4 regions of the Chelatococcus sp. CO-6 genome follow, and region 2 is predicted to be linked to each of the others. Evidence: predicted binding sites of a transcription regulator. Region 2 holds the regulator's gene; each other region holds the start of a gene.
What was found. The regulator PhoB, encoded in region 2, activates phosphate uptake and scavenging genes when phosphate is short. The targets are predictions, from matches to a motif close to TGTCATNNANCTGTCAT.
Positions count from the first base shown of each region.

Region 1: the regulator PhoB is predicted to act here: its motif matches at 3,451-3,467, upstream of phnC (phosphonate ABC transporter ATP-binding protein).
Region 3: the regulator PhoB is predicted to act here: its motif matches at 2,795-2,811, upstream of AL346_RS18895 (PhnD/SsuA/transferrin family substrate-binding protein).
Region 4: the regulator PhoB is predicted to act here: its motif matches at 2,442-2,458, upstream of AL346_RS24300 (HAD-IIA family hydrolase).

Region 1 covers NZ_CP012398.1:4,333,178-4,338,118, reverse strand. Annotated here, with positions in the region: gene AL346_RS20210 (malonyl-CoA synthase) at 1-631, shown strand, start outside; gene AL346_RS20205 (alpha/beta hydrolase domain-containing protein) at 746-2,713, shown strand; gene AL346_RS20200 (DapH/DapD/GlmU-related protein) at 2,721-3,341, opposite strand; gene phnC (phosphonate ABC transporter ATP-binding protein) at 3,509-4,324, shown strand; gene phnD (phosphonate ABC transporter substrate-binding protein) at 4,387-4,941, shown strand, end outside.
Region 2 covers NZ_CP012398.1:1,977,093-1,982,033, reverse strand. Annotated here, with positions in the region: gene AL346_RS09305 (aspartate aminotransferase family protein) at 1-891, opposite strand, end outside; gene AL346_RS09300 (GcrA family cell cycle regulator) at 1,263-1,808, shown strand; gene phoB (phosphate regulon transcriptional regulator PhoB) at 1,912-2,613, opposite strand; gene phoU (phosphate signaling complex protein PhoU) at 2,642-3,361, opposite strand; gene pstB (phosphate ABC transporter ATP-binding protein PstB) at 3,391-4,209, opposite strand; gene pstA (phosphate ABC transporter permease PstA) at 4,242-4,941, opposite strand, start outside.
Region 3 covers NZ_CP012398.1:4,049,158-4,054,098, forward strand. Annotated here, with positions in the region: gene AL346_RS18885 (sigma-54 dependent transcriptional regulator) at 1-351, opposite strand, end outside; gene AL346_RS18890 (sensor histidine kinase) at 341-1,795, opposite strand; gene AL346_RS18895 (PhnD/SsuA/transferrin family substrate-binding protein) at 1,799-2,680, opposite strand; gene AL346_RS18900 (low temperature requirement protein A) at 3,139-4,407, shown strand; gene AL346_RS18905 (aldo/keto reductase) at 4,889-4,941, shown strand, end outside.
Region 4 covers NZ_CP012399.1:821,025-825,965, reverse strand. Annotated here, with positions in the region: gene AL346_RS24315 (ABC transporter substrate-binding protein) at 1-436, opposite strand, end outside; gene AL346_RS24310 (ABC transporter permease) at 532-1,452, opposite strand; gene AL346_RS24305 (ABC transporter permease) at 1,467-2,393, opposite strand; gene AL346_RS24300 (HAD-IIA family hydrolase) at 2,544-3,269, shown strand; gene AL346_RS24295 (MurR/RpiR family transcriptional regulator) at 3,269-4,171, shown strand; gene AL346_RS24290 (phosphoribosyltransferase) at 4,293-4,941, shown strand, end outside.

The DNA of each region.
Region 1 (4,941 bases), 2.0 Mb from region 2:
CATCCTCGAGCGCTACGGCATGACCGAGACCAACATGAACACGTCCAACCCCTATGAGGGGGACCGGGTCGCCGGCACGGTCGGCTTCCCGTTGCCGGGCGTCACGCTGCGCGTCGTCGATCCCGAAGGCGGGCAGGCGCTGCCGCAGGGCGAGATCGGCATGATCGAGGTCAAGGGGCCCAACGTCTTCAAGGGCTACTGGCGCAACCCGGAGAAGACGAAGGCCGAGTTCCGCGACGACGGCTTCTTCATCACCGGCGACCTCGGCAAGGTCGACGAGCGCGGCTATGTCCACATCGTCGGCCGCGGCAAGGACCTCATCATCACCGGCGGCTACAACGTCTACCCGAAGGAAGTGGAGAGCGAGATCGACGCCATGCCCGGCGTCGTCGAGAGCGCCGTCTTCGGCGTGCCGCATCCCGATTTCGGCGAGGGCGTGACGGCGGCTGTCGTCGCGGAGAAGGGGGCGAGCGTCGACGCCGCCGCCATCGTGAAGGCGCTCGAAGGGCGCCTCGCCAAGTTCAAGCAGCCCAAGCATGTCTTCATCGTGCCGGAGCTGCCGCGCAACACCATGGGCAAGGTGCAGAAGAACGTGCTGCGGGACACCTACAAGGACCTCTACGCGCGGTGAGGCATCCCGACGCCTGACCGGCGGCCCGCGGCGGCACGAGGCAATCGCCGACGGTGAGATGACGGCGCGTCCCGCGCCGCCGCGGCCGTTCGGGCGAAGCAGGGAGGGAAGGCCGTGAAAGGACTGCTGCTCGCCGGGTTATCCTTCGTCGCACTCGCCGCCGGCGCCGAGGCGCGCGTCGTCGGCTTCGAGGTCACGCGCACCGAGGCGCCGGCCTTCGCCGGCCGCAGCTTCGAGGCCGGCCCCTACGAGAAGATCGTGGCGCGCGTCACCATGGCGGTGAAGCCGGAGGATGCGCGCAACGCCGGCATCGTGGACCTGGCGCTCGCGCCCCGGAACGCCGCCGGCGAAGTGGTCTTCTCGACCGACGTGCACATCCTGAAGCCGGCCGATCCCGCGCGCGGCAACGGCAAGCTCCTCTACGAAGTCACCAACCGCGGCCGCAAGCTCGGGCTCAGCCTGCTGAACGACGCTCCGATGGTGAACGACCCGGTCTCGGCCGCCGATGCCGGCAACGGCTTCCTCATGGACCAGGGCTACACCCTCGTCTGGAGCGGATGGCAGGGCGACCTCGCGACCGCCGGCGGGCTTCTGGGCCTCGACGTGCCGATTGTGCCCGGCGTGACGGGGGAGAGCCGCGAGGAATTCGTCTTCGACGACACCAAGGGCACAGAGGGGCCGGTGGTTGCCGTCGATCTCTCCTATCCGGCGGCCGATCCTGATCCCGGAAAGGCGCGGCTGACGGTGCGGGCCCGGGAAGGCGATGCGCGCGCGACGCCGGCCGGACTTTCCTTCAAGTATCTGAGCCCGACCCGCATCGAGATCACCAAGGCGCCGGGCTTCGATGCGGGCGCCATCTACGAGTTCATCTACGCGGCGAAGGACCCGAAGGTCATGGGCCTCGGCTTTGCCGCCGTGCGCGACCTCGTCTCCTTCCTGCGCTACGAGGGCGCGGCGCCGGACGGCGGCGCCAATCCTCTCGCCACGGACGGCGCGCCGGCCTTGAAGGCCGCCTATGCCATCGGCATTTCCCAGAGCGGCCGCTTCCTGCGCGACCTGGTCTACCAGGGGTTCAACGACGACGAGAGCGGGCGGCCCGTGTTCGACGGCCTGATGCCGCACATCGCCGGCGCGCGCAGAACCTTCACCAATGCGCGCTTCGCCCAGCCGGGCCGCTATTCGCGCGATCACGAGGACCATCTCTATCCGGGCGACGCCTTCCCGTTCTCCTATGCGACGAGCCTCGACCCGATCGGCGGCACTACGGACGGCATCCTGAAGCGCTGCGAGGCCGCCGGCTCCTGCCCCAAGGTGATCCAGACCGACACCGACACGGAGGCGGTGCAGGCGCGCCTGTCGCTCGTCGTCACCGACACGGCCGGCAAGCCCCTGGCGCTGCCGGAGAACGTGCGCGCCTATTACTTCGCCGGGCTGCCACACTTCACGCCCTTCGGCGCCAAGTCCGCGCCGGCGGCGGCCTGCCAGCTGCCGTCGAATCCGCTGCACGCCGGCGCGCCCATGCGCGCGCTGCTCGTCGTGCTCGATGCCTGGGTGGCCGAGGGCCGGGAGCCGCCGCCGAGCCGCTATCCGGGCCTGGAAGAAGGCACGCTCGTCGCGGCGCAGGAGGCCGGCTACGACGGCATTCCCGGCCTGAAATTCGCGGGCGAGCACAACGAAAAGTCGCTCGTCGACCATACGCGCATGCCGCCCGTCGCAGGACCGGCCTATCCCGTCTTCCTGCCGCGCGTCGATGCCGACGGGCATGCGGTCGCGGGCATCCGCCTGCCGGTGATCGAGGCGCCGACGGCGACCTATCTCGGCTGGAACCTGCGCAAGGCGGGCTTCGCCGAGGGCGCCATCTGCGGCCTGACCGGCTCCGAAATCCCGCTCGCCCGCACCAAGGCGGCGCGGCAGGAGGCCGGCGACGGGCGCCTGTCGCTGGAGGAGCGCTATCAAGATCATGCGGCCTATGTGGCGGCGGTCTCCGGCGCGGCGCGCAAGCTCGTTGACGAGCGGCTGATGCTGCCGGCGGACGCGGACACCATCGTCCGTGCCGCGGAAGCCTCCGACGTCGCCCGCTGAGGCCGGATCAGCCGCCGTACTTCTCGAGGAAGGCCTCGACCGGCAGCGCGCGGAAGTTGGGCAGGGCGGCGTGGAGGCGCTCATGGCTCCAGTCCCACCAGGCGAGCGCCATGAGCCGCTCGGCGACGGCGGCGGGGAAGCGGGGCCGGATGGGCCTTGCCGGCACGCCGGCGACGATGGCGTAGGGGGCGACGTCCTTCGTGACGACGGCGCCGGAGCCGACGACGGCGCCGGTGCCGATCGTCACCCCCGGCATCACCGTGACGCCGTGGCCGATCCACACGTCATGGCCGAGGGTGACGGGCTGGGCCCGGCGCCAGTCGAAGAACCCGCTCTCGTCCTCCTCTCCCTCGAAATAGGCCGAGGCGCGGTAGGTGAAGTGGGACTGGCTCGCCCGCCACATGGGGTGGTTGCCCGGGTTGAGGCGCACCTGGGCGGCGATGGAGCAGAACTTGCCGATCGTCGTGTAGATGACGTCGCCGTCGTTCACGATGTAGCTGTAGTCGCCCAGCGTCGTCTCGACGAGGCTCGTGCGCGCGCCGACCTCCGTGTAGCGGCCGAGCGTCGAGCGCAGGACGCTGGCGGTCGGGTGGATCGTCGGCGTTTCGCCGAGGCGCTTGCCCATCATTCGTCTCCCGGGAGGTGGCGCGCAGGTTTCGTGTGCCGATGTGACGCTGTTGTGACGGTATCAACAGTATTGAAAAGTTGTTAGATGGCAAATTGATCAATTTATTGATTGTCATGATAGTGTCGCCTGCTCGATCTAGCTAACGCAGCAATCGTGGAGGTTGCTGCATGCTGGTTCTCGAAGGCGTCAGCCGACGTTTCGGTGCGAAGACGGCTGTCGACAGTGTCGAGCTGACCGTGGTTCCCGGCTCCTTCGTGGGCGTCATCGGCCGCTCCGGCGCCGGCAAGTCGACGCTCCTGCGCATGATCAACCGGCTCGTCGACCCGAGCGACGGGCGCATCCGCTGCGGCGACGTCGACGTGACGGGCCTCAGGGGCCGTGAGCTGCGCGACTGGCGGGCGCGCTGCGCCATGATTTTCCAGCAGTTCAACCTCGTCGGCAGGCTCGACGTGCTCACCAACGTGCTCATGGGCCGGCTCAATGCCGCGCCCTCGGCGAAATCCCTCGTGCGCCTGTGGGCGCCGGAGGACAAGGCGATCGCGCTCGCGGCGCTCGAGCAGTTCGACATCGCCGGGCTCGCGGCGCAGCGCGCGGACCAGCTTTCCGGCGGCCAGCAGCAGCGCGTGGCGATCGCCCGGGCGCTCGCGCAGTCGCCCGAGATCATCCTGGCCGACGAGCCGATCGCCTCGCTCGATCCGCGCAACACGCGCATCGTCATGGACGCGTTGCAGCGCATCAACCGCACCTACGGCATCACCGTCATCTGCAACCTGCATTCGCTCGATCTGGCGCGCAGCTACTGCGACCGCCTGGTCGGCATGGCCGCGGGCCGCGTCGTCTTCGACGGCCTGCCGGAAAGCCTGACCGACGACGTGGCGCGCGAGCTCTACGGGCTCGAGGCCGCCGACGTCATCGGCGAGGGCGCAACGTCCCCGGCAGCCGCCGGATGGGGCGCCCGTTCCCCTGTCGCGATCCCGGCCTGAGCGCCGCGATGGACGCCGGCGCAGCGATCCGCGCCGGACCTTACTCTTGAGGAGAGACCACGATGTTGAACCGCCGCGCCCTCATCGGTGCCGCCGCCGCGTCCTTCGCCTTCGCCGGCATGGCCCAGATCCCGGCCTTCGCTGAGGACTGGAAGGCGAAGTATCCCGAGATCACCTTCGCCGTCATCCCGGCCGAGAACGCCTCGGGCGTGAACGAGCGCTACGACGACTTCGTCGCCTATCTGTCGAAGGAACTCGGCGTGCCGGTGAAGCTGCGCATCGCCAACGACTATGCCGCGGTCATCGAGGGCCAGAAGGCCGGCAACATCCACATCGCCTATTACGGCCCTGCCTCGCTCTCCCGCGCCGTCAAGGTGACGAGCGGCGGCGTCGAGCCCTTCGTGACGACGATCAACTCCGACGGCACGGTCGGCTATTATTCCGTCGCCTATGTGAAGGCGGACAGCCCCTACCAGTCGATCGACGACCTCAAGGGCAAGAACCTCGGCCTCGTCGACCCCAACTCGACCTCGGGCAACAACGTGCCGCGCTTCGCCCTCGACAAGCAGGGCATCGATCCCGAGCAGTTCTTCGGCAAGGTCGTCTATGCCGGCAGC
Region 2 (4,941 bases):
ATCGAGGAAGCCGGGCGCCAGCACCACGTCGAGCACCGCATTGCCGACCGCCATGGCGAGCGGGTTGCCGCCGAAGGTGGTGCCGTGCACACCATAGGTCATGCCGCTCGCCGCCTCGGCGGTGGCGAGGCAGGCGCCCATGGGGAAGCCGCCGCCGATGCCCTTGGCCACCGCCATGATGTCCGGCGTGATGCCGGCCCATTCGTGCGCGAAGAGCTTGCCCGTGCGGCCGACGCCGCTCTGCACCTCGTCGAGGATGAGGAGGAGGCCCCGCTCGTCGCAGAATTTGCGCAGGCGACGCAACGCCTCGGGCGCAACGGCGCGGATGCCGCCCTCGCCCTGGATCGGCTCGATGAGGATGGCGCCGGTCTGCGGGCCGACGACGGCCTCGAGCGCCTCCCAGTCGCCGAAGGCGACCTGGTCGAAGCCCTCGACCTTGGGGCCGAAGCCCTCGAGATATTTCTTCTGGCCGCCGGCGGCGATGGTCGCCAGCGTGCGGCCGTGGAAGGCGCCCTCGAAGGTGACGATGTGGAAGCGCTCGGGCTGGCCCTTGGACGAATGGTAGCGCCGGGCCATCTTGATGGCGCATTCCAGCGCCTCGGCGCCGGAATTGGTGAAGAAGACATTGTCGGCGAAGGTGGCATCGACCAGCCGCTGGGCGAGCCGCTCGCCCTCGGGGATGCGCACGAGGTTCGACGTGTGCCAGAGCTTGCCGGCCTGCGCGGTCAGCGCCTCGACGAGATGCGGATGGCAATGGCCGAGGGCGTTGACTGCGATGCCGGCGCCGAAATCGAGGTATCGCTCGCCGCTTCGCGTCACGAGCCACGCGCCCTCGCCCTTCTCGAATTCGATGTCGGCCCGCGCATAGGTCTGCAGAAGCGGCGAAGTCACGTCTCTCGTCTCCGCGATGAGGCGCCGGCCTGCCGCCGGACGCCTCGGATTTTCCCGAAAATCAAAGTGCCGCCCGGGCAGGGGCGGCACCGTCCACAATTTTAGATGGGTCACGGAGCCTGTCAATTCAATCGCATTGATACGATCGATCAGCCGGCGCCCGATTGCTGTCATGATCTTGGGGAAAACGCAGATCGGCCGGCGCGAAGCCTTGCTCGCGCCTTCCCTCATATTGTAGTTTCCGAGCCACAGACCACGACATATCGTGTGGCCAATTCCCTATCGGCGCTACCTGCAGCAGGATGCGACGAGGCGAGAGCCTCTTTCGCGCTTCCCTTGCGCGCGCCGAGACGAGCCGGGCGGAGAGAGCGATGAGCGATCAGAGCAATACCTGGAGCGACGAGCGGGTGGAGCTGCTGCGCAAGCTCTGGACCGAGGGCCTCAGCGCCAGCCAGATCGCTGCCGAGCTCGGCGGCGTGACGCGCAATGCCGTCATCGGCAAGGTGCATCGGCTCGGCCTCTCCGGCCGCGCCAAGTCGGCGGCCCCGGCGGCATCCCGGCCACGCAAGGCGGCGCCCACACGCAGCCCGAGCCATCCCATGGCGCAGCCGTCGGGCCAGACCGTCGTGCGCGGCAACACGGCCCTCGCCGCAGCGCCGGAGCTCGAGACCGAGGCGGTGCCGCAGCAGCAGTTCCAGCCGCAGGAAGAGGTGGTCGTGCCGCTGAGCGAGCGCGTCACCATCATGGAGCTGCGGGAAGCCATGTGCCGCTGGCCGATGGGCGACCCGACGACGCCGGACTTCCGCTTCTGCGGCGCCCGCTCCCTGCTCGGCATGCCCTATTGCGCGCACCATGCGCGCATCGCCTACCAGCCGGCGGCGGACCGCCGGCGCGAGAAGAAGGTGATGCGCTCCTGAGCCTCGCAGCGGGCTTTAAGATAAACGAAAGGCCGGGGCGGCGACGCTCCGGCCTTTTTCTTTGATGGCGAGGAAGCGGACGGGCGGCCGGCACCGCCGCCCCTCACTCCGCGTGCGAAAAGGTCTCGTCGAAGGAATAGCCGGCGCCACGCACCGTGCGGATGGGATCGGGCTTGCGGGCGCGGTTGATGGCCTTGCGCAGGCGGCCGACATGCACGTCCACCGTGCGCTCGTCGATGTAGACGTCGTGGCCCCAGACGCCATCGAGCAGCTGCTCACGCGTGAACACGCGGCCGGGGCTCTGCATCAGGAACTCGAGCAGCTTGAACTCGGTGGGGCCGAGGTGCAGCTCGCGGCCGGAACGGCGCACGCGCCGGGTCTCGCGGTCGAGCTCGATGTCGCCGGCCGTGAGGAGGGTGGCCACATGGCCCGGCTTGGCGCGGCGCAGCAGCGCGCGCACGCGCGCCAGCAGCTCCGGCACCGAGAAGGGCTTGACGACATAGTCGTCCGCGCCGGTGGCGAGGCCGCGCACGCGCTCGCCCTCCTCGCCGCGGGCGGTGAGCATGATGACGGGCAGCCGCTCGGTCTCGCGCCGGGCGCGCATGCGCCGGCACAGCTCGATGCCGGATAGGCCCGGCAGCATCCAGTCGAGCAACACGAGGTCCGGGACCTGCTCGCGCAGGCGCACCTCGGCCTCGTCGCCGCGGGCGACGGCGTCGACGGTGTAGCCTTCGGCCTCGAGGTTGTAACGCAGGAGGAGTGTGAGCGGCTCTTCGTCTTCGACGATGAGGATACGAGGTCCCATCGGTCCTTCCGTTACGCGTGATCGACGCTTACTGCTGGCCGGCGACCGGCACCGTGGTGAAGCTCGACTCGTCGCTCTTCGGCCGCTCGGCGGCGAGCGGCTTGCCGGTGACGAGATAGTGGATGGTCTCGGCGACATTGGTGGTGTGGTCGCCGATGCGCTCGATGTTCTTGGCGAGGAACAGGAGATGCGTGCAGAAGCTGATGTTGCGCGGATCTTCCATCATGTAGGTCAGGAGCTCGCGGAAGATCGAGGTGTAGAGCGCGTCGATGCGGTCGTCGCGCTGCCACACGTCGAGCGCGCGGGCCGTGTCCTTCTGCGCATAGGCGTCGAGCACGTCCTTGAGCTGGGCCTGCACGAGGTCGCTCATGTGCTGCACGCCGCCGACGATCTTCTGCGGCTGCATCTCGTTGCTGATGGCGACGACGCGCTTGGCGGTGTTCTTGGCGAGGTCGCCGACGCGCTCGATGTCCCCTGCCACGCGGATGGCGGAGACGATCTCGCGCAGGTCCACCGCCATCGGCTGGCGCTTGGCGATGGTGAGCACGGCGCGCTCCTCGACGTCGTGCTGCAGGGCGTCGAGCCGCTCGTCGACGGCGATCACCGCCTGGGCGAGGGCCGCATCGCGCCGCACCAGGGCCATCGTCGCGTCGCCCAGCATCTTCTCGGCGATGCCGCCCATCTCGGCGATCTTGCTGCGCAGGGTGTCGAGCTCGACGTCGTACGAGCTGACGATATGATCGGTCATCGTCGGCAATCCTTGTTCCTGCGGCGGCCTCAGCCGAAGCGCCCGGTGATGTAGTCCTGCGTCCGCTTGTCCTGCGGGGCCGTGAAGATCTGTTCCGTCGATCCTTCCTCCACGAGCTTGCCCAGGTGGAAGAAGGCCGTGCGCTGCGAGACGCGCGCCGCCTGCTGCATCGAGTGCGTCACGATGACGATGGTGTAGTTCTCGCGCAGCTCGTCGATCAGCTCCTCGATCTTCGCGGTGGCGATGGGATCGAGCGCCGAACACGGCTCGTCCATGAGGATGACCTCGGGATTGACGGCGATGGCGCGGGCGATGCACAGGCGCTGCTGTTGCCCGCCGGAGAGGCCGGTGCCCGGCGAGGTGAGGCGGTCCTTCACCTCCTCGTAGAGGCCGGCGCGCTTGAGGCTCATGGTGACGACCTCGTCGAGGTCGGCCTTGGAACTGGTGAGCCCGTGGATGCGCGGCCCGTAGGCGACGTTCTCGTAGATCGACTTGGGGAAGGGGTTCGGCTTCTGGAACACCATGCCGACCTTCGCCCGCAGCTGCACCGGGTCGAGGCCCCGGTCGTAGATGTCGCTGCCGTCGATCTCGATGCGGCCGCTGACGCGGCAGATCGGGATCGTGTCGTTCATCCGGTTGATGCAGCGCAGGAAGGTGGACTTGCCGCAGCCGGACGGGCCGATGAAGGCCGTCACCGCCTTCTCGGGAATGTCGATCGAGACATCGTGCAGGGCGTGCTTGTCGCCGTAGTAGACGTTGACGTCCCGGGCGACGACCTTCGTCACCGCCTCGTCCGCGGCTTCGGCCGCCGTGGCCTTGGCCAGCTCGATGTTCGGCATCGTCGTCATCATAGAGAACTCCCTTCGGCTCGGGACGCGGCTCACCAGCGGCGCTCGAAGCGGCGGCGCAGCAGGATGGCGAGCCCGTTCATGATAAAGAGAAAAGCGAGCAGAACCAGGATGGCGGCGGCCGTCTTGGCCTGGAACAGCGGCTCCGGCAGGTCCGACCACAGGTAGATCTGCACCGGCAGCGCCGTCGCCGCGTCGGTGATCGAGCCCGGCACGTCGACGATGAAGGCGACCATGCCGATGAGGAGCAGGGGCGCGGTTTCGCCGAGCGCATGCGCCATGCCGATGATCGTCCCCGTCATGATGCCGGGCATGGCGAGCGGCAGCACGTGGTGGAACACCGCCTGCTGGTGCGAGGCGCCGATGCCGAGCGCTGCCTCGCGGATCGACGGCGGCACCGACTTCAGGGCGGCGCGGCTCGCGATGATGATCGTCGGCAGCACCAGGAGGGCGAGCACGAGACCGCCGACGAGCGGCGCCGAGCGCGGCAGGCCGAAGAAGTTGAGGAACATCGCGAGGCCGAGCAGGCCGAAGACGATCGAGGGCACGGCCGCGAGATTGTTGATGTTGACCTCGATGAGATCCGTCAGCCGGTTCTTCGGTGCGAATTCCTCGAGATAGACAGCGGCGCCGACGCCGATCGGCAGGCACAGGACCAGTGTCACCAGCATGGTCAGCGCCGAGCCGATGAGGGCCCCGAGGATGCCCGCCTGCTCCGGCTCGCGGCTGTCG
Region 3 (4,941 bases), 2.1 Mb from region 2:
CAGCCGGACGAGGAAATCGTCGAGATCGAAGGGTTTCGTCACATAATTGGCGGCACCGGCACGCATCAGCCGCACCGCCTGGTCGATGTCGCCGAAACCGGTGATGAACAGGAACGGCGGAGCATCCGGCCTCTGTGCGATCTCGCGAAAGAGGGCCTCCCCGTCGATGTCGGGCAGGCGGATATCGCAGACGACCGCCTGCACGCGGGCGTCGCGCAGTGCGGAGACGGCCTCGCGCCCGCGCTGCCACCAGCGGACGGTGAGACCCTCGAGCGAGAGGCGCTGCACGAGGCTCTCGCCCATGATGGGATCGTCCTCGACGAGCGCGATGGTGGCGGGCTCAAGCGACATCGGACAGCTCCTGCGCGGATCGCAGCGGGATGACGAGGCGGAGCAACGTACCGCCTTCGCCGGGGTGATCGACCTCGATACGCCCGCCAAGCTCGCTCACGAGGCGCCTGGTGGTCCACAGGCCGAGCCCGCCGCCATCGCGCAGCGGCGTCACGGCCATGGGCCCGACGAGAACCTGCGCTGCGGCCTCCGGCAGGCCTGGCCCACGGTCACGCACCGAGGCGACGAAGAGACCGCCGCTCACGCTGGCGTTGAGGACGACGCCGGCCCCCTCGGGCGAGGCGGCCACCGCGTTCAGCAGCAGGTTGAGGATAGCCTGTCGCACCGGCGTGCTCGGCAACGGCAACGTGCCGTCGAGCGCGTTCTCGAGCGTCACGGAGACGGACTTGCGCCGCGCCTCGGGCGCAATCAGCAGCTGAAGGTCGGCGAGGTCGGACGCGACGAGATCGCGCGGCCGTTTCTCCTCGCGGTAGACGGCCAGCGTGGTGCGCACGACGTCGCGCATGCCGACGAGGCCGCGCTCGAGCAGGCCGATGGCATTGGCGCGGACATGCGCAAGATGGCCGTGCGTCCGGAGCGTCGCGAGCGCATTGAAGAGCCCGCCGAGCGGATTGTTGATCTCGTGCGCGAGCGCCGAAGCAAGGCGCCCGAGGCTGCCGAGGCGCTCCTCCTCGGCCAGCTTCTTCACGAGCGTCTCGCGCTCATCCATGGATGCCGCCAAGGCGTTGTAGGCGCGGAAAAGACGGCCGAACTCGCCACGCTGGCGTATGACGACATCCTCGGCGATGGGCACTGCGGAAGCGCCGCGGGCAAGCCCCAGATGGTTGGTGAGGATGGTGACCGGCCGCATCATGCGCGCCACGAGGAGCCAGCCCGCCGTCGCGAGGAGGAGCGTGAGAAGGCCGTTCGTCGCAACGAGCGCGAGCATGACGCTGCGCCGCTCCGCGGCGAGATGGCGCGTGTCGAACACCGCCTCGATGAAGCCGACCGTCTGCCCCGGATAGGACAGCTTGCGCACGGCCGTCGCCGTGTCAGCCCCCGCTTCGAAGCTGAAGCTCTCGGCACCGGCCGCCTGCACGCGCTGGCGCTCCTCGTTCGACGATCCAACGGGATGCCGGCGCGGATCGGAGGCGGCGATCACCCGGCCGTCGGCATGGCTGACGACGGTTTCGAGCGGGCGCAGGCTCCTGTGCAGGTCCCGCGCGCGTTCGATCGCGTCGAAGACTTCCCAGGTATCGTCACGCAGCATGGAAGGCGCGACCGCCGAGGACAGGCCGTCGAGATAGCTCTGGGCCAGATCGCGCAGGTGCCGCTCCTGCGTGTCGGCGAGCCGGGCGAGGACGCGTTCGGAGAGGATGAGGCCGACGAGCACCATCAGGCTGGCGACGGCCAGCGGCACCTTCACCGTGATGGGCCAGGAGCGCGGATCGAGGCGGCTGAGCATCGTTCAGCCCGCCCGCGCCAGAAGGTCGACCTTGGCGGCAATCGCGTCGAACAGGCTCGCCTCCTCGCGGGCAAATCCGTCAAGGCGCAGCATGGCGAGGACCGCGCGTCCGTCGAGGTGCGCCGGCATCGCAAGGAGTGCCTCGGCGAGCTTCGCGAGCCGGATCTCGTCGAGTGGCGTGCGCGGCGCCGCAACGGGCGGAAAGGCGAGCCATTCCGATCGCCGCAGAACGCGCGTGCGCCCCGTCAGCTCGGGCTCGATCTGGGCCATGACCTCATAGACATAGCCGTCGACCGAGCCTGATCCCGCGAGGCCGCTCGCAACAGCGCGGATGACGTTGCGATGGCCGTAGGTGAAGAACGCCCGGGCGAAGAAGCGTTCGGGCCGCAGGCCCATCTCCGCCAGCAGGGCGCGCGTGACGAGGAAGCCGGAATTGGAATCGGGATCGGAGAAGGCGTGAATGCCGCCGGCGAGATCGGAGACGTCACGCGCTTCGCTGTCGCTGCCCACGATGACGTAGGATTGATAGAGCGGTCGCGAGCGCCAGAGCGGGACGGCAACCAGCTGCAGTTCGCTGCGGTGCGTGACGAAAGGATAGCCGCAGATCCACGCCGCATCGATCTGGCGCGTGGTCAGGAGCGCCGTGATCTCCTGGTAGGTCCGCCGCGTGATGAGGCTGACCGGATGGCCGGTGGCACGTTCGAGATAGCCCTGAAGCCGGCCGAGCAGCTCGAGATCGTTGTTGAGGAAGACCGGCGTCAGGCCGAAGCGGATCTGCCCGGCTGGCGCTGCTTCGCCGGCCTGCGCGCCACGCGCCAGGAGGACGGCCGCGGCAGCGGCCAACACCCGTCGACGATCCGGCGAGGCCGAACCTTGCGCGAGCATGTCCCTCCCCCTCGTTCTTGTGATTGTACAAAATGATAGCTCCGACCACGCCAGGCGGAAACCCTGGACAGTGGGCACTTGCGCAGCAGGTCGATGGAGCCTCCCGAGCCGCGGCTGACGATTGAAGGACAATGCTCGGCCGAGACCGCTCTTTTCATGAATTCAGGCCGCCACACTCTCCGCTGACCTTGGAGCGCGCGAGCGCGCGCTGCGGTTACGGGCCCTGAATGGGTATCCTCGATACGCTGACTTCTCCCTGGTTTCGCCCTGAAGAACGGTTCGAGCGGACGGTTGCTGCCGTTCGCCTGGGACGGGCGTGACATGCGCTCCCCATCTCCCAAAGCAGCGACCTGCCATTCCGCCTCGCATCCATGGCGTGTCGCCCGTCCACTTCTCTGCTTTCGCTGTCGGCGGGGGTCCGATAGCCTCTCGTCGCCTTGACTACGAATGCACCGGCCATGAGCACCGCGACCCCCGTACCGGACAGCCTGCATCACCATGCGCGGAGAATGGGCGGGCGCGACCCGCACGAAGCGCATCGTGCGGCAACACCGCTCGAGCTGTTCTTCGACCTGACCTTCGTGACGAGCTTCTCCTTCGCGGCGTCCCGCTACGCTCACGCGCTGGCGGAAGGCCACTACGCCGTCGCCCTGATCGGCTTCGGCTTCGCGAGCTTCGCCATCTGCTGGGCCTGGGTGAATTTCTCGTGGTTCGCCTCGGCCTATGACACGGACGACTGGGTGTTCCGCGTCGCGACCATGGGGCAGATGATCGGAGTGCTCATTTTCGCGGTCGGACTGCCGCCGATGTTCGCCTCCCTCGAGCACGGCGGATATCTCGACAATTCGGTCATGGTGCTCGGCTATGTGATCATGCGCGTTGCCCTGGTCTTCCAGTGGCTGCGCGCCGCCAGCCAGAATCCAGCGCGCCGGCGCGCCTGCCTGACCTATGCGGTCGCGATCTTGATCGCACAGGTCGGCTGGGTTTCGCTCAGCCTCTCGCATTTGACGCTCGGCCCGACCTTCGCCTTCGTCGTCGTTCTCGTCCTGATCGAGCTGGCGGGACCCGTCATCGCCGAGCGCAGGGACGGCGGTACGCCCTGGCACGCCCATCACATCGCGGAGCGTCACGGTCTGTTCGCCATCATCGCTCTCGGCGAGGGCGTCGTCGGCTCAGTCGCCGCGCTGTCGATGGTGGTCGAGGAGCACGGCTGGTCTCTGGATGCGGGACTGGCAGGCCTCGCCGGCACCGGGCTTACCTTCGCCATGTGGTGGGTCTATTTCATCCTGCCCTCGGCGCGAATCCTGCACACGCGACGCGACAAGGCCTTTGGCTGGGGCTACACGCAGATGGTGATCGTCACGTCGATCGTGGCGACGGGGGCCGGTCTTCATGTCGCGGCCAGCTTCATCAAGCACGAGGCTCACATCGGCCCGCTTGCGACCGTGCTCACCGTTGCGGTTCCGATCAGCGTATTCGTCGGTTCCATATACGCGCTCTACAGCTATCTCATGGGCAGGTTCGACCGCTTCCACACCTGGCTTCTGCTCGCGACCGCGGCGGTGGTGGCGCTCGCCGTCATTGCCCCGCTCTCCGGCGTCGATATGGCAGTCTGTCTCGTCATCCTGATGTTCGCGCCCGTCGTCACCGTCGTCGGCTATGAGTTGAGGGGCTATCGCCACCAGCTCGGCGCCTTGGCCCAGGAGGAGGTCAGGCCGGCGGAATAAGCGAACCGATATAGCCAGCTTCGCTGCTTCGTCGTGCAGAAGCCCTCGTGCTGCAGTCCTGTCAGACGTCCAGCCTGCAGGGATCGAGGTCGTGATCGGCCTTTCCTGTCATCGAAGTGCCTCAGATTTGGTCTGTCGATTAGCGACCAGGCCTTTGCAATCCTTCCCATTAGCCCTTTGCGGACGTTGGAAAGAGCCGTAAAAACCATCTCGGCAGGTTCGATCGCTCAACTGTTAGCGACCGCTTCGTCCGCAACAACGACCTATATTCTTCTTCGCCGCTATTTCCGCTTCCGGGCAGACGCAGAGATTACCTCTCGGACCAAAAATTGGGCGCGCAGCCGCCAAGCTCGTCCCTCAGATGAGGGCAGCTTTCCCGGCGCCTTCGCCCTAAGTCTCCCACTCCGCTTCCCTTCCGCGCGCCGCGGAAGCGATTCAGGCCCATAGCTGAGAAAATACAGTCAAAACAAGGAAGCAACCGATGAAGAGACGTCAACTCGGCCCGGACCTTACCGTTTCCGCCGTCGGGCTCGG
Region 4 (4,941 bases), on a different replicon from region 2:
TGAGGTCGTCGACCTTCTCGGCCACGTCGAAGTTGTTCAGCCGGTCCTTCGAGCGCACCGCATAGGGCGGGAAGCTCGCCTGGAACATGCGGTTGAAGGAGAAGACGACGTCGTCGGCCGTGAGCGGCTCGCCGTTGTGGAAGACGACGCCCGGCCGCAGCTTGAACTCCATCGTCAGGTCGTCGATGCGGTTCCATTGCGTGGCGAGGCCGGGCAGGAACTTCGCCTCGGCGGTCGAGTGGTCCTTCTCGATCAGGGTGTCGAAGCTGTTGTAGTAGAACTGCGAGCCGACATTGGAATGGTCGCGGCCCGGATCGAGATAGGGCGGCATGTTGGAGGCGCCGACCTTCAGTTCGGCCGCCAGCGCGGGGGTGAGTGGGGCGAGGCTTGCGAGCGACGTCGCCGCGAGGGCGAGGACGAGCGAGCGGGTCATCATGGCGTGAAGGCCTCCGTTGTGGCGGTCGCGCCGTGCGGCCCGCCGTTGCTTGCTGGGAGGCGGCGGCTGTCCGCCTCCGGTCTCTCGATTGGCGCTCAGCGCTCGCGCAGGCGCACGTCGGTGCGGTCGCGCAGGAAGTCGCCGAGCATCTGGATGACGAAGGTCACGAGGAGGATGAGGAGCGCCGGCGCGGCGACGATCCAGGGCGCCGAGGGCAGGTAGTCGCGCCCCATCCCCACCATGGCGCCGAGCGTCGCCGTCGGCGGGCGCAGGCCGAGCCCGAGGAAGGACAGCGTCGATTCCAGCAGCACGATGTTGGAGATGTTGACCGTGAAGACGACGACCAGCGGCGAGACGAGATTGGGCAGGATGTGCTTGACCGCGATGCGCCAGCCCGAGGCCCCGGCGGCGCGTGCTGCCTCGATGAAGGGCATCTCGCGCAGGCGCAGCACCTCGCCGCGGGTGATGCGGGCGTACTGCTCCCAATAGGCGATGCCGAGCACGGCGATGAGCACGGTGAGGTCGCCGCCGAGGAGCGCCACCGTGAGCAGCGCCACAAGGGTGAAGGGCACGGCGATCTGGATGTCGACGAGGCTCATGACGAGATCGTCGACCCGGCCGCCGGCGATGCCGGCGAAAAGCCCGAGGCTGCCGCCGAGGAGAAGCCCGATGACCGCGCCGAGAAGCGCGACCCCGAGCGTCAGGCGCAGGCCGTGGAGGCAGCGCGAGAGGATGTCGCGGCCGAGCTCGTCCGTGCCCAGGAGATAACCGTCCTTTGCCCCGGCAAGGCCCATCGGCGGCTTCAGCCGCGACAGCAGGCTCTGGGCATTGGGATCGAAGGGCGCGATGAGCGGGGCGGCGAGCGCCAGCACGACGAGGACGAGGCCGAGCACCGCGGTGAGCCGCACGATCCAGTTCATGTCCGCCCAGACGTCGGCGAGCCCGGCGCCGAGGCGCGTGGCGCGGTGGAGGAGCGACGGCGCGGCGGGCGGCGCGGAAAGCGTGGTGTGGACCATCGGCCTTGCCTCCCTCACGACCTTGCCAGGCGCACGCGCGGATCGGCGGCGCCGTAGGCGAGATCGACGAGCGTGTTGATGAGGATGACGGCGAGCGCCACGGCGATGACGCCGAACTGCAGCACCGGGTAGTCGCGCCGGAGCGCGGCGGAGACCAGCATCTCGCCGATGCCGCGCCAGGCGAAGATCGTCTCGATGACGACGTTGCCGGCCGCGGCGAGGCCGGCGATCTGCAGGCCGAGCACGGACAGAATGGTGATGAGCGCATTGCGCAGCGCGTGCTTGAAGATGACCCGCGGTTCGGCGAGACCCTTGGCGCGGGCGGTGCGCAGGTAGTCCTGGCTCAGGACGTCGAGCATGGCGTTGCGGGTGAAGCGCGTCAGGCTCGCGATGTAGAAGGCCGACAGCGCGACGACCGGCATCACGAAATGGGCGAGCGAGCCGTTGCCGGAGCTCGGCAGCCAGCCGAGCCAGAAGGAGAGGGTGAGGATGAGCAGGACGGCGAGGACGAAATTGGGGATGGCGTAGCCGAGGAAGGCCGCGCCCATGATCATGCTGCCGGCCCAGGACTTGCGGTAGACCGCGGCGAGCGTACCCGCCGGCACGGCAACCGCGAGGGTCAGCAGCACGGCACCGACGAGGAGCTGCAGGGAGGGGCCGACCCGCTCCAGGGCGATGGTCGAGACCGGCCGGCGCTCGACGAGCGAAATGCCGAAATTTCCCTCGGCGAGGGCACGCAGGTAGCGCCAGTACTGCTCGAGCCAGGAGGCGTCGAGGCCGTAATAGGCGACGAGGGTCGCCCGGTCCGCCGCGCTGAGGCCTTCGCCGCCGATGAAGTCGACCGCATTGCCCGAGAGCCGGGTGGCGAAGAACACGCCGGTGACGATGACGAGCATCGTCACGACCATGCGCAGCAATCTCGCCAGGGCATATTCGAGCACGGGCCGGTCTCCGCCGTTCGGGTTCGGCAGCACACCTAGCGCCGTCGTGTGACAGTCGAATGAATGTTGCTCAATCAAAAATCATATTGACATTGAGAATATATCAATGAAGCCTCCGCAAGGAATTCGACGACGGCAAATCAGGTGTCCATGTCCCGCCCCCGCGGCTATCTCCTCGACCTCGACGGCACCCTCATCAGCGGCCGCAGGCTCCTGCCGGGCGTGGCCGCGCTCGTCGCCGAAACCGGCGGGCGCTTCGCCATCGTCTCCAACGACGCCGAGCACACGCCGCACGAGCTGTCGCGCCTGCTCGGGCGGCTCGGCCTTGCCGTCGCTGCCGAACGCATCGTCCTCGCCGGCACGACGGCAATCGACCTTGTGGCGCAGCGCCATCCGGGCGCCCGGGTAATGCTGCTCGCGGGGCCGGCGCTGGAGCGCTATGCGCGCCGGCGCGGGCTGCGGCTGTCGACCGGCGCCTGCGACATCATCATCGTCGGACGCGACCGGCGCTTCAGCTACCGGCGCCTCGCGGCAGCGGCGCATGCCGTCTCCCTCGGGGCGAAGCTCGTTCTCGCCTGTCCGGACACGCACCACCGTGGGCCGCTCGGCGAGCCCGTTCCGGAAGTCGGCGCGCTGGCGGCTTCCATCCTCTCCTGCGCCGGGGCGGGCGAGTGCGAGGTGGTGGGCAAGCCCGAGCCGCTGCTCTTCCGCCTCGGCTGCGAGCGGCTCGGCCTTCCGCCGCAGGAGGTGGTCATGATCGGCGACAATCCGGCCACCGACGGCAAGGGTGCCATGCGGGCGGGCATGCGCTTCCTGCACGTCCGGCCCGGCGATTTCGTGGAAGGCCTCGGCGCGATGGAAAGGAAGGTGGCCTGATGGCGGGTCCGGCAAACGGTCAGCAGAAGGATCGGCAGGCGGCGCTGCGCGCGGGCGAGTTCAACGGCGTGCTCGACCGCGTCGCGGTGCTGCGCCCGGACCTGCCGCCGACGGCGGCGCGCATCGCCGACTTCATCAGGGACAACGCCGGCGACGTCATCCACATGTCGGTGACGGAGGTGGCCGAGCGTGCCGGCGCCAGCGAGGGCAGCGTCATCGGCTTTTGCCAGATGCTCGGTGCACGCGGCTTCCAGCAGGTCAAGATCGCGCTCGCCCGCGAATTCGTGCAGCCGGTGCAGTTCATCCACGAGGATCTCGCCGAGACCGATACGGTCGAGGCCGTCATCGACAAGGTCTTCAAGTCGGACCTGCAGGCTTTGCAGGACACGCAGAAGGCGCTCGACGTCGCCGCCATGCGCGCCGCGATCGGCGCGATCCGCAAGGCGAGCCGCGTCGAGGTGTTCGGCATCGGCAGCGCAGCGCCCATCGCCGAGGACGCGCATTACCGGCTGATGCGCATCGGCATCTCCTCGCGCGTCAGCGTCGACAGCCATGTGCAGGCCATCACGGCCTCGCTTGCAGGGCCGGATGTCGCGACGCTCACCATCTCCCACTCGGGCAGCACGGTGGAGACCCTGACGGCGACGCGCCTCGCCAAGGAGGCGGGGGCGACGACCATCTGCGTCACCAATTTCGGCAAATCGCCCCTCCACGCCCATGCCGACATCGTCCTGCACACGCTGGCGCGCGAGACGCAGTTCCGCACCGAGGCGATGACGAGCCGCATCGCCCAACTCGCCGTCATCGACGCCCTTATCGCCGGCCTTGCCCTCGCGGACCACGACCGCTCCGTGGCGACCATCGCGAAGACCTTCGAGGTGCTGACCGACAAGCGCGTCTAGCGACGCGATCCGTCCATGGGCCACAGCGGTCGCCTGCCCATGACGCGCCGGGGCACCGGCGGTAGGATGGCCGTGGCGCCGTTCTATGCGAGGGCGCCACGGGGCGGGACAGGAGTGGGCCATGCCTTTTCTCAACCGCATGGAGGCGGGACGGCGGCTCGCCAAGGCCTTGGCGGGATGGCGGGACGAGGATCCCGTGGTCCTCGCCTTGCCGCGCGGCGGCGTGCCGGTCGCCGCCGAGATCGCCGCTGCCTTCGCCGCGCCGCTCGATCTCGTGCTCGTGCGCAAGCTCGGCGTGCCGCGGCAGCCCGAGCTCGCGATGGGCGCCGTCGTCGACGGGGCCGAGCCCATCACCGTGCGCAACGAGGATGTCATCGCAGGGGCGCAGATTGCGCCCGCGGACTTCGAGGCGGTGCGGGCGCGCGAACTCGCCGAGATCGAGCGCCGGCGCCGCTTCTATCTCGGATCGCGCCCGCCCGTGCGGGTGGAAGGCCGCTGCGCCATCGTGGTCGACGACGGCATCGCGACGGGCGCGACCGTCAGGGCGGCCCTGCGGGCCATCCGCCGCCGCGCGCCGGCGCGGCTCGTGCTGGCGACGCCGGTCGCGCCGCGCGACGTCGTCGCCGATCTCAGCGACGAGGCCGATGCCGTCGTCTGCCTCGAGACGCCGGAGCCGTTCTGGGCCGTCGGCGCCGCCTATCTCGATTTCGACCAGGTGGAGGACGAGGCGGTGATCGCGACGCTGGCGCGCTTCCCGCCGGACGAGGGCA